2 regions of the Marinobacterium iners genome follow, and region 2 is predicted to be linked to the other one. Evidence: predicted binding sites of a transcription regulator. Region 2 holds the regulator's gene; the other holds the start of a gene.
What was found. The regulator LexA, encoded in region 2, represses DNA repair genes until DNA is damaged. The targets are predictions, from matches to a motif close to TACTGTNTANNTANACAGTA.
Positions count from the first base shown of each region.

Region 1: recN (DNA repair protein RecN) is a predicted target of LexA. The motif match lies at 2,369-2,388, and genes of this name have one in related genera.

Region 1 is NZ_CP022297.1:370,596-375,850, reverse strand. It holds gene dnaK (molecular chaperone DnaK) at 1-1,540, opposite strand, end outside; gene grpE (nucleotide exchange factor GrpE) at 1,643-2,233, opposite strand; gene recN (DNA repair protein RecN) at 2,398-4,065, shown strand; gene fur (ferric iron uptake transcriptional regulator) at 4,086-4,520, opposite strand; gene CFI10_RS01855 (outer membrane protein assembly factor BamE) at 4,609-4,950, shown strand; gene CFI10_RS01850 (RnfH family protein) at 4,972-5,255, opposite strand, start outside.
Region 2 is NZ_CP022297.1:2,192,534-2,197,788, forward strand. It holds partial or broken gene rhlB (ATP-dependent RNA helicase RhlB) at 1-1,155, opposite strand, end outside; gene dinG (ATP-dependent DNA helicase DinG) at 1,164-3,275, opposite strand; gene lexA (transcriptional repressor LexA) at 3,398-4,006, shown strand; gene CFI10_RS10570 (SulA-like leucine-rich domain-containing protein) at 4,022-4,429, shown strand; gene CFI10_RS10575 (DUF6586 family protein) at 4,430-4,957, opposite strand; gene topA (type I DNA topoisomerase) at 5,001-5,255, opposite strand, start outside.

The DNA of each region.
Region 1 (5,255 bases), 1.8 Mb from region 2:
GTTCGATCTCATCATCATTCAAGCCGGAAGAGGCCTTGATTACGATGGACTGCTCCTTGCCGGTAGCCTTGTCCTTGGCGGACACGTTCAGAATACCGTTGGCATCGATATCGAAGGTCACTTCGATCTGCGGCATGCCACGAGGTGCCGGCGGGATATCGGCCAAATCAAAACGACCCAGAGACTTGTTCTGGCTCGCCTGTTTGCGCTCGCCCTGTACCACGTGAATGGTCACAGCCGTCTGGTTGTCGTCTGCTGTCGAGAACACCTGCGACTTTTTGGTCGGGATAGTGGTGTTCTTTTCAATCAGGGAGGTCGCAACACCACCCATGGTTTCAATACCCAGAGTCAGCGGAGTGACGTCCAGCAGCAGTACGTCTTTCACATCACCGGACAACACCGCACCCTGAATGGCAGCACCGATGGCAACCGCTTCATCCGGGTTAACGTCCTTGCGCGGCTCCTTGCCGAAGAACTCAGCTACTTTCTTCTGTACCAGCGGCATGCGGCTCTGACCACCGACCAGGATCACCTCATCAATCTCGGACACAGACAGGCCGGAGTCTTTTACCGCAATACGGCAAGGCTCGATGGAACGTTCGACCAGCTCTTCAACCAGTGACTCCAGCTTGGAGCGTGTCAGTTTCACGTTCAGGTGCTTCGGACCGGTCGCATCAGCCGTGATGTACGGCAGGTTGACGTCAGTCTGCTGTGCGGAAGACAATTCAACCTTCGCTTTCTCACCAGCTTCCTTCAGACGCTGCAGCGCCAGCGGGTCGTTGTGCAGGTCGATTCCACTTTCTTTCTTGAACTCATCCGCCAGGTAGTTGATAACCGCCAGGTCGAAATCTTCACCACCGAGGAAGGTGTCACCGTTGGTTGCCAACACTTCAAACTGGTGCTCGCCATCCACATCGGCAATCTCGATGATGGAAATATCAAACGTACCACCACCGAGGTCGTATACGGCAACGGTCTTGTCGCCCTTGGACTTGTCCATGCCATAAGCCAGCGCAGCCGCTGTCGGCTCGTTGATGATGCGCTTCACTTCCAGACCGGCAATTCGGCCTGCGTCTTTGGTGGCCTGGCGCTGAGAGTCATTGAAGTAGGCCGGTACGGTGATCACTGCTTCAGTGACCGGCTCGCCGAGATAGTCTTCAGCGGTCTTCTTCATCTTTTTCAGCACTTCAGCCGATACCTGCGGCGGAGCCATCTTTTTGCCTTTTACATCAACCCAGGCATCACCGTTGTCGGCCGCAATGATTTTGTAAGGCACCATCTTGATGTCTTTCTGAACCACCTTGTCATCATAGCGGCGGCCAATCAGACGCTTGATGGCATACAGTGTGTTGTCCGGGTTGGTAACGGACTGGCGCTTGGCCGGCTGGCCAACCAGTGTTTCGCCGTCATTGGTATAGGCGATAATGGACGGTGTGGTGCGATCACCTTCCGCATTTTCAATCACTTTGGTCTTGTCGCCGTCAAGGATCGCCACGCAGGAGTTGGTGGTGCCCAAGTCGATACCGATAATTCTGCCCATGTCTTACTCCGATCTTTCTGTGACCCGTATTGGGTCAAAAACTGTTCAATTAGCCGTTGTGCATCTATATGGGTACGGCAGCGCGTTTTTCAACTCCGGCCTTCAGCCTTTTGCTACCATCACCATAGCAGGACGTACCAGACGGCCATTCAGCAGGTAACCCTTCTGTACCACTGTGACGACCGTGTTAGGCTCAACACCTTCTGCCGGCACCATGGACATCGCCTGGTGGTGCTCCGGATTAAATACTTCACCCTGCGGATTCAGTTGCTCCACATTGAATTTTTCCAGACTCGAGAGGAACAGCCCCAGTGTCATCTCGACACCTTCACGGATCGCCTTGACCTTCTCTTCATCGCCCTGACTGGCTTCAATTGCACGCTCAAGACTATCCACCACCGGCAGCAACTCTGTCGCAAATTTTTCCAGACCAAACTTGTGTGCCTTTTCCACATCCTGCTCGGCACGGCGGCGAATGTTCTGAATTTCGGCCTGCGCACGCGGTTTGAGCTCAACCAGTTCCTTTTTCAAAGCGTCAACCTCAGCGCGGGATTCTTCCAGCTGCTGGATCAGGCTGACTTCCGTCTCTTCGGCAGCACCTGGCTCTACAACTTCACCTTCGGCGACCAGCACTTCAGGTTCGTTTTGAACCGGCTCGACGGCTTCATTCTGATTCTGCTGCTCTTTCGACATCAGGTCTCTCCAACTGACACTTGAGTATTGGCGTTGATGGCATCTATATGGGGCTCTCTCAGATGGATTCAACCGGCAGCAAGATTTTTTTCAGCTGGGGATTGCAGGTATCGATCAAATGGCTTATACAGTAAACACTGTATAAATAACCACGTGTGATTATCATGCTGACCCAACTGACCATCCGCAACTTCGCCATCGTGAGCGACCTTGAAGTCGAGCTGGATCGAGGGATGACCGTCATCAGCGGCGAAACCGGCGCCGGCAAGTCAATCATGCTGGACGCCCTCGGACTCTGCCTGGGTGATCGAGCTGACAGTGACAGTGTCAACAGCGGCTCAGAGCGCGCCGAGCTCACGGCCAGCTTTGATATCCGCACAATCCCACAGGCCAGGCTGTGGCTCAGCGAACACGACCTGGAGGGTGACCCTCAGGAATGCCATTTACGCCGTGTCATCACACGTGAAGGCCGCAGTCGAAGCTACATCAATGGTCGCCCCACCCCTCTGGCATTGCTGCGCGAACTCGGCCAGTACCTGGTCGACATTCATGGCCAGCACGAGCATCAACGGCTGTTGAAAAAGGATCATCACCGGGTGCTGCTGGACGAATTCGGAAACCATACCGAGCTGACTGAAGAAGCACGCCGCCTATACCACAAATGGCGCCGCCAGCATGCCGAGCTTGAACAACTTACCCAAGTATCGGACGAGCGCAATGCACGCATTCAACTATTGAGCTACCAGGTCGAAGAGCTGGAGCAACTTGCGCTGACGCAGGGAGAACTGGAGCAGCTGGAACATGAGCAGCAACTGCTGGAAAATGCCGGTAGCCTGTTAGGCACAGGTCAGCAATTGCTCAATATCAGCCATGAGGATGATAGTCTCAACTGCCAGTCCATGTTGCATCACTGCCTTCAGCTGCTGCAGCAGCTCGGCACGGAAGATTCGCGTCTGCAACAGGCCAATGAAATGTTTAACAGCGCACTGATACAGGTGGAAGAAGCCGGTCGCGAGGTCCGTCATTTTTTGGAAGCAGTAGAAATCAACCCCGAACGCCAGCAGGAGGTGGAAGAACGCCTGACGGCCATCTACGATGTAGCGCGCAAACACCGCTTATTGCCTGAGCAGCTTATTGAGTTCCAGCAATCTCTACAGCAGGAGCTGATGGGCCTGACCCGATCCGACAACGAAATTGAATTACTGGCCGACGAAGTAGAATCGGCCTGGCAGAGCTACCTCAAAACCGCCGCTGAGCTCAGCCTTGCACGGCAACAACAGGCCGAGCACTTGGACCGCTTGGTGGACGCTCAGCTGCATGCCCTTGGCATGCCTGCCGCCCGTTTCAGTGCGTGTCTGACGCCACTGGATACTGAGCGCTACAGTGCTAGCGGCCTTGAAGAGGTCGAGTTCCTGATTAGCACCAACGAGGGCCAGCCAGCCCGTGCACTGGCAAAAGTTGCATCAGGTGGTGAACTGTCCCGAATCAGCCTGGCGATACAGGTGGTTACGGCACAGACATCCAGCACCCCAACACTGGTATTTGATGAAGTCGATGTGGGTATCGGTGGCGCCATTGCTGAAGTGGTCGGTCGGATGCTGCGTGAACTGGGTGAACGGGTCCAGGTTTTGTGTGTAACACACCAGCCCCAAGTGGCGGCACAAGGGCATCAGCACCTGTTTGTAAGCAAAAAGGGACAGAAAGGTACATCCCAGACCCGGGTATCAAGATTGAGCGAGGCCCAAAGGGTAGAAGAAGTTGCCCGCATGCTGGGCGGTGTCGATATTACGCGGACGTCAATGGAGCATGCACGAGAAATGCTGTCAGCCTGAGCGGCTGACAGCAAGGTTGCCTACTTCTTGTCGTCTTCTTCACAACCGCCCTTGCAGACACCGTAAAGATAAAGCGTACGGTCAGTAATGGTAAAGCCAAGCTGGTCCGCAACCTTGTCGAGGATTTCGGATACCTTGGGCTCAGTAAACTCGCGTACTCGACCACACTTTACACAGACCACATGGTCGTGATGCTCGTCGCGCGCCAATTCGAAGACAGAATGCCCACCTTCAAAGTGATGACGCGACACCAGACCGGCTGCTTCGAACTGAGTCAGAACACGATATACCGTTGCCAAGCCGACATCTTCGCCAAGCTCCATCAGCAGCTTGTATATATCTTCCGCACTGAAGTGGTCACCTTCGCCGGCACGTTCGAGAATTTGATAAATTTTGACCCGCGGCAGAGTCACCTTCAGTCCAGCTTTCCGCAGTTCCTGATTTTCCAGTGCCATATTAGGTCTCAATCACTATGCTGTTCGGGATTTGCAATGTTAGACTCCATTATCTTTGTTTAGGCATGAAAACGGAAGCCATTTACTGATGCGAAAGGTTCTTCTCAGCACAACACTTGCCCTGATGATCGCCGGCTGCTCCGAGTTCCCAGGCGTTTACAAGATCGATATCCCTCAGGGTAACGTGGTTACTCAGGAGATGGTCAACCAGCTGCGCCCCGGCATGACGCACTCTCAGGTGCGCTATGTCATGGGTACACCACTGATCAGCGACACCTTCAGCGAGGGACGCTGGGACTACCTGTACAGCATCAAGGAGGGGGATGGCCAGCGTTACCAAGAGCGGGTCAGCGTTTTCTTTGAAGATGGCAAGCTGACTCGCCTTAGCGGCGACTTTCGTCCCGGGGTAGCGCAGGATCAGTCTCGCTAGTCGATTATACGATGCGGGGAATCACTCCCCGCCCCCCTGTTTCGTTTGCTCTGATGCCTTTTCCGCTTTCATTTTAGCAGCTCGACGAGCACGGACTTCCTTGGGGTCCGCAATTAACGGCCGGTATATTTCAACCCGATCACCATCCTTCAACACTGTCGTCGCAGGGTCCTTTATCGCCTTGCCGAAGATTCCCATCGACGCGGTCGCAGGATCAACACCGGGAAACAGCTCAGCAATTCCAGAGCGAACAACAGCCTGGTAGGCCGTACATTCCTCATCTACCTGCAGTGCAATGATTTTCT
Region 2 (5,255 bases):
CAGCTGGTAGTTGATCACGTGAGTAACGCCATCGATATGGATACCCCGCCCAGCCACATCGGTCGCCACCAATACTTCTATCTTGCCACTGCGGAAATCTTCCAATGTCCGCAGACGCTTGTTCTGAGGAATTTCGCCCGACATCAGAGCTGCCTTGATACCGTCCTTACAAAGCCGGTCTGCCAGCGCACGGGTTTCATGACGGCGGTTGCCAAAAACAATCGCACGATCAATGCCATTGACGCGCAGATAGTTACGCAGCAGCTGGTATTTTTCATGACTGGATACCAAAAATACCTTCTGTGCCACATTATCAGTGGTTTTGCGCTCGTTTTCGATCTCGATGGTGACCGGATTGTGCGTCCACTGCTCTGCCAGTCGCATTACATCGTCGGTAAAGGTCGCGCTGTACAGCAACGTTTGCCGCTCTTCACCCTTACGCGGCGTACTGCGAATAATGGTTCTGACATCCGGGATAAAACCCATGCTGAGCATGCGGTCCGCTTCATCCAGTACCAGCACTTCCACATTGAACAGATCAACTTCGCGGGAGCGCACGAAATCGATCAAGCGCCCCGGTGTCGCCACCAGAATGTCGACCGGTCTGGCGGCCAGATCCTTACGCTGCTTCTCGTAATCCATGCCACCAACCAGCGATACAGTGGACAGATCCGTATACTTGCCCAGAGCCTCGGCATCGGAGGCGATTTGAAGTGCCAACTCTCGAGTAGGCGCAATGATCAGAACACGCGGCTCACCCAGCTTCCGATTGCTTTCCAGCGGGTAGTCCAACAGGTCGGTCATAATGCCGATCAGGAACGCCGCTGTTTTGCCTGTACCCGTTTGCGCCTTGCCGATCAAGTCTCGACCGTTAAGCGCATGCGGGATCGTCGCTGCCTGAATCGGCGTGCAGTATTGAAATTCCAAGTCGGCAATCGCACGCATTAAGACGTCCGGCAAGCCGAAATCATGGAAGCGGCGCTTGCCTTCAGCCACAGGAACATTGAACTTGACCGGGCTCCAGCCGGACTGGCGACCTGTATCGCGCGGCTTGCGCGAACGACGGCGCCGACGTGGGCGATTGCTGTTATTTTTGGGCTCTGAGGTTGCCGTGGCTGTACTCTGTTTCTCTTCAGTACTCAAAATCGGATCCATTCAGATTGTCAGTTGATTTCGCGCCGGAAAGGAGGCAAGGAATCCAGCAGTTGTCGACCGTAACGGCGCGTTACTACACGCCGGTCCAGCAGTACCACCCGCCCTCGATCCTGTTCCGTTCTCAGCAGTCGCCCTACGGCCTGCGTCAGTCGCATCGAGGCAGCCGGCACTGTCCAGTCGGTGAAGGCGTTACCACCACGCTGCTCTATCCATTCCGCCATGGTAGCATCTACCGGATCATCCGGGACACTGAACGGCAGCTTGGTGATAAAAACATCGGTTAGATACCGCCCCGGCAGATCGACCCCCTCCGCAAAGGAGGCAAGGCCGAAGATGATACTGCGTTTGTCTTCATCCACGCGTTCGCGGTGCAGGCGCAGCGTTTCCTGCTTGCTGTACTGCCCTTGTGCCAGCACACTATTTTTAATGGATTCGTCGAGTTGATCAAGCACCGAGCGCATTTGGCGCCATGAACTGAACAGCACCAGCGCCGCGGCAACCGACTTCAACTCGGTATTGAGATATTCCAGTACCTCATCGGTATGTGCATCAGGCTGACCCGGATCGGTTCGCATCGCCGGCACCTGCAACACACCACAATTGGCGTAATCAAACGGGCTGTTCAGACGCAGTGCCGATGTTTGTGGCGACAGCCCCAACGCTGAAAACAGCTGATCGAAGCGACCCAATGCCGTCAATGTTGCAGAGGTTATCACGGCAGCATGACAGACTTTCCAGAGGTGTTCCGAGAGGGTATCAGCCGCAGAAACAGGTGCACTTCTAAGCTCAAGGTCTTCACCAGCAGGACTCTCGATCCGATTGATCCATCGTGCAGTGGGCGAGCTACCTTCAGGGTCCGGCCGCGCATAGGCATGTGCCAGCCACGCTATCTGCTGCACACGCCCCAACAAACTGCCAATTTGGGGAAACCATCGCTCGGCAACTGCACGGGGGATATCGGCAATACCACCTTCCATCGCCTCCTTGAGCAAATCGACGACCTGCTCAAGATGCTGCTGCGCTCGGTCGGCCGCCTGACCAAGGCTGAAGCAGGGCTCCAGCAGTGGGTCGGGTACCCGCCCTTGTGCAAAGCGATAGCGGTCTTTGACGCTCTCGGCAAACAGTGGCCGCAGCAGCAGCTCAAGCTGCTCAAGCGCAAGCCCCATCTCTTCAAAAGGACGATGAAGTCGCTCTACCGGATCTGCCAATTGCACCGGTGAACCGGTCTCTGTCACCAACTGAGTCAGCTGCTTTTGTGCAGATTTCAGTAATCGACGACTGCCCTCAAGCCTTGCACCAAAAGCAAAGTGACCACTCGCCTTGTCAGCCAGGTGATGTCCTTCATCGAAGATATAGATGGTTTTTTCTGGCTCGGGCAGGATGGCTCCGCCACCAAGCGCAAGATCGGCCAGCACCAGGTCGTGGTTGGCAACAATCACGTCTGCCTCTTCCAACCGGTCACGAGCCCGGTAGAAAGGACAGGCACTGAAATTCAGACAACGGCGGTTGCTGCACTGCATGTGATCACTGGTCAATGGCCGCCAGATGCCATCATCCACTTCATCTGCAAGTGCATCACGATCCCCGTCCCACTGACCTGAGGCATAGCTGTCCATCAACTGCTGATACAGTTGCAGCACATCATCGGGCAGCTTTTCAGCTGCCTCATCTTCATATAACGCCATCTGGCCCAGCAGGCCCTGCTGTTCAAGATGGCCTTCCACCTTGTTCAGGCAAAGGTAACGCCCTCGCCCTTTCGCGAGCCGGTAGCGCATTGGCAGGCCTGTATGCGCTTCAACTTCGGGCAGATCCTTGTTGATGAGCTGTTCCTGCAGCGCCACGGTTGCCGTAGACAACACCAACCTGCACTCCTGAGCCCGAGCCAAGGGGATGGCCGCCAACAGATAGGCGATCGTCTTGCCGGTACCGGTTCCGGCTTCAACAACACCCACGGCGGGGTGCAGATCATCCGTTTCACTGCGTGGAACAGCAGCCGCTGCAAGGGTTCGCGCCACGGCTGCGATCATCTGCTTCTGTGCCGGTCGTGCAGTCAGGCCACGACTCTTCAGGAAGCGACTGTAGGCCTCCTGGATCTCTTTTTTTTGCGCCTCGCTCAGCACGCTCAATCCTCATCCGATCTGTGTGGCGATTCTAGCAAGATACTGGATATATAAACAGAAAAATGCTTGACCCTGCTCATTCACTGTATAGAATCACAGTAACCGGATAGGGAACAGATGCCATGAAATTGACCAATCGCCAGACTGAAGTACTGGAATGCATTCGCAAACATATCGAAACAACAGGCTACCCGCCCACCCGAGCCGATATTGCACGCGAACTGGGATTCAAGTCAGCCAATGCGGCTGAAGAACACTTGAAGGCACTGGCCCGCAAAGGCGCCATCGAACTAACCAAGGGCACATCAAGAGGCATTCGCTTGCCGGAAGCCGAGCAACCGGATACCGAAGGCCTGCCCGTTATTGGTCAAGTGGCAGCAGGTGAACCCATCCTGGCACAGGAGCATGTCGAGGACCACTGCACCATCTCGGCAGACTTCTTCCGCCCCCGCGCTGACTACCTGCTGCGGGTCAAGGGGATGAGCATGAAAAACATCGGAATCATGGATGGCGACCTGCTCGCCGTACATCAAACCCGAGAGGCCCGGGACGGGCAGGTTGTGGTCGCACGGATCGGCGACGAAGTAACGGTCAAGCGCTTTAAGCGTGATGGCCGCAAAGTCTTTCTTATTGCCGAAAACGAAGACTTCAGCCCGATAGAGGTAGACCTGAGTGAACAGGAACTGATCATCGAAGGACTGGGTGTTGGCGTTATCCGGCAAGGCAACTGACAGAGGTCACTCGCCATGTCTGCAATTCATGCAACAGCAACGAACTCGAACCCTCACAGCAAACGTGAATGCGTTGAAAGCCGGGTCACCGAGATTTTGCTGCATAACAGCTCAGTTTGCCTGCAGCCCTTGCTGCTGCCCATGATCGCAGGCTTGAGTCGTGAAGACCGCTGGCTGGTCCTGATTAACCCGCCACATGATATCACCCGCAAGGCACTGGAGCAGGCCGGCGCCTGTACACGTCACATACTGGTCTTGAATACCTGCAGTCTCGATCAAACCGAGCTGCTATGCGGACGGGCACTGGCTGCCGGCACATGCCACACGGTCATCGCCTGGTGCAGCGGTGCTGCACCATCGCTCGATCAACTCAATCAGTCAGCAAGCCAGGGGGATGCACTGGGCATTCTGGTGCGGACCTGATTACCACTCCTGCATGCCAGCGCGCAGGCGTTCTATCAGTTCACGGAACGCCTGTAACCAAGCCTTGTATTCAGCCAACACATCCTTGTCTTCCGAATGGTCCGGGTTGATCTGCAATACATGAATTTCGGAAATGCTGCTGTCTACCTCGGTTTTTGCCCGGTGGTAGTCTGACGCCTGCCAGCAGGCCTCATAAGCAGACAGCATTTTGTGCAGCCAACTTCCTCTGTCCCGCTCCAACTGTTCAAGCTCAATTACTTCGGGGGATTCCTGACCAGTCACTTCAAGCTGCTCAGACAGATCAGTGAAGCGATGGATCCGATCCACATCGAGATTGTAGTTTTCTGCAATCTCGCGCAACAGCGCCGAGTATCCACTTGCCATGAAGAACAGGATCGACTCATGATAGGACTCGATTCTGGCATGCTTGCTCCACTGTGAGGCCTCTTCCGCCTGCTCCAGCGCCTTGATATGCAGGCGCGCAAAATTCAGCTTCTGATTGGTACGAACCGCATAGATATCACTCATTACCTGTACTCCATTGAATGCGCCGACGGTCTCGGTCTCACGCTCAGCGCTTACGTCCCTGCTCTTCCTGCCAGCGCCCGTCACGGTAGAACGCTTTCCAGCCGGTTGCCTTGCCCTCAACTTCCGTCATCACATACTGCTCTTTGGTTTTCCGACTGTAACGAATTACTGCCGGATTACCATCAGGGTCTTTCTGCGGCGCATCCATCAGATAGGCGTATTTGGGATCGATCTCATCACGGTGCGGCACCAGCTCAGCCACCAGCGGCGCACGCGTTTCCCGTTTTTTCGGAAACTG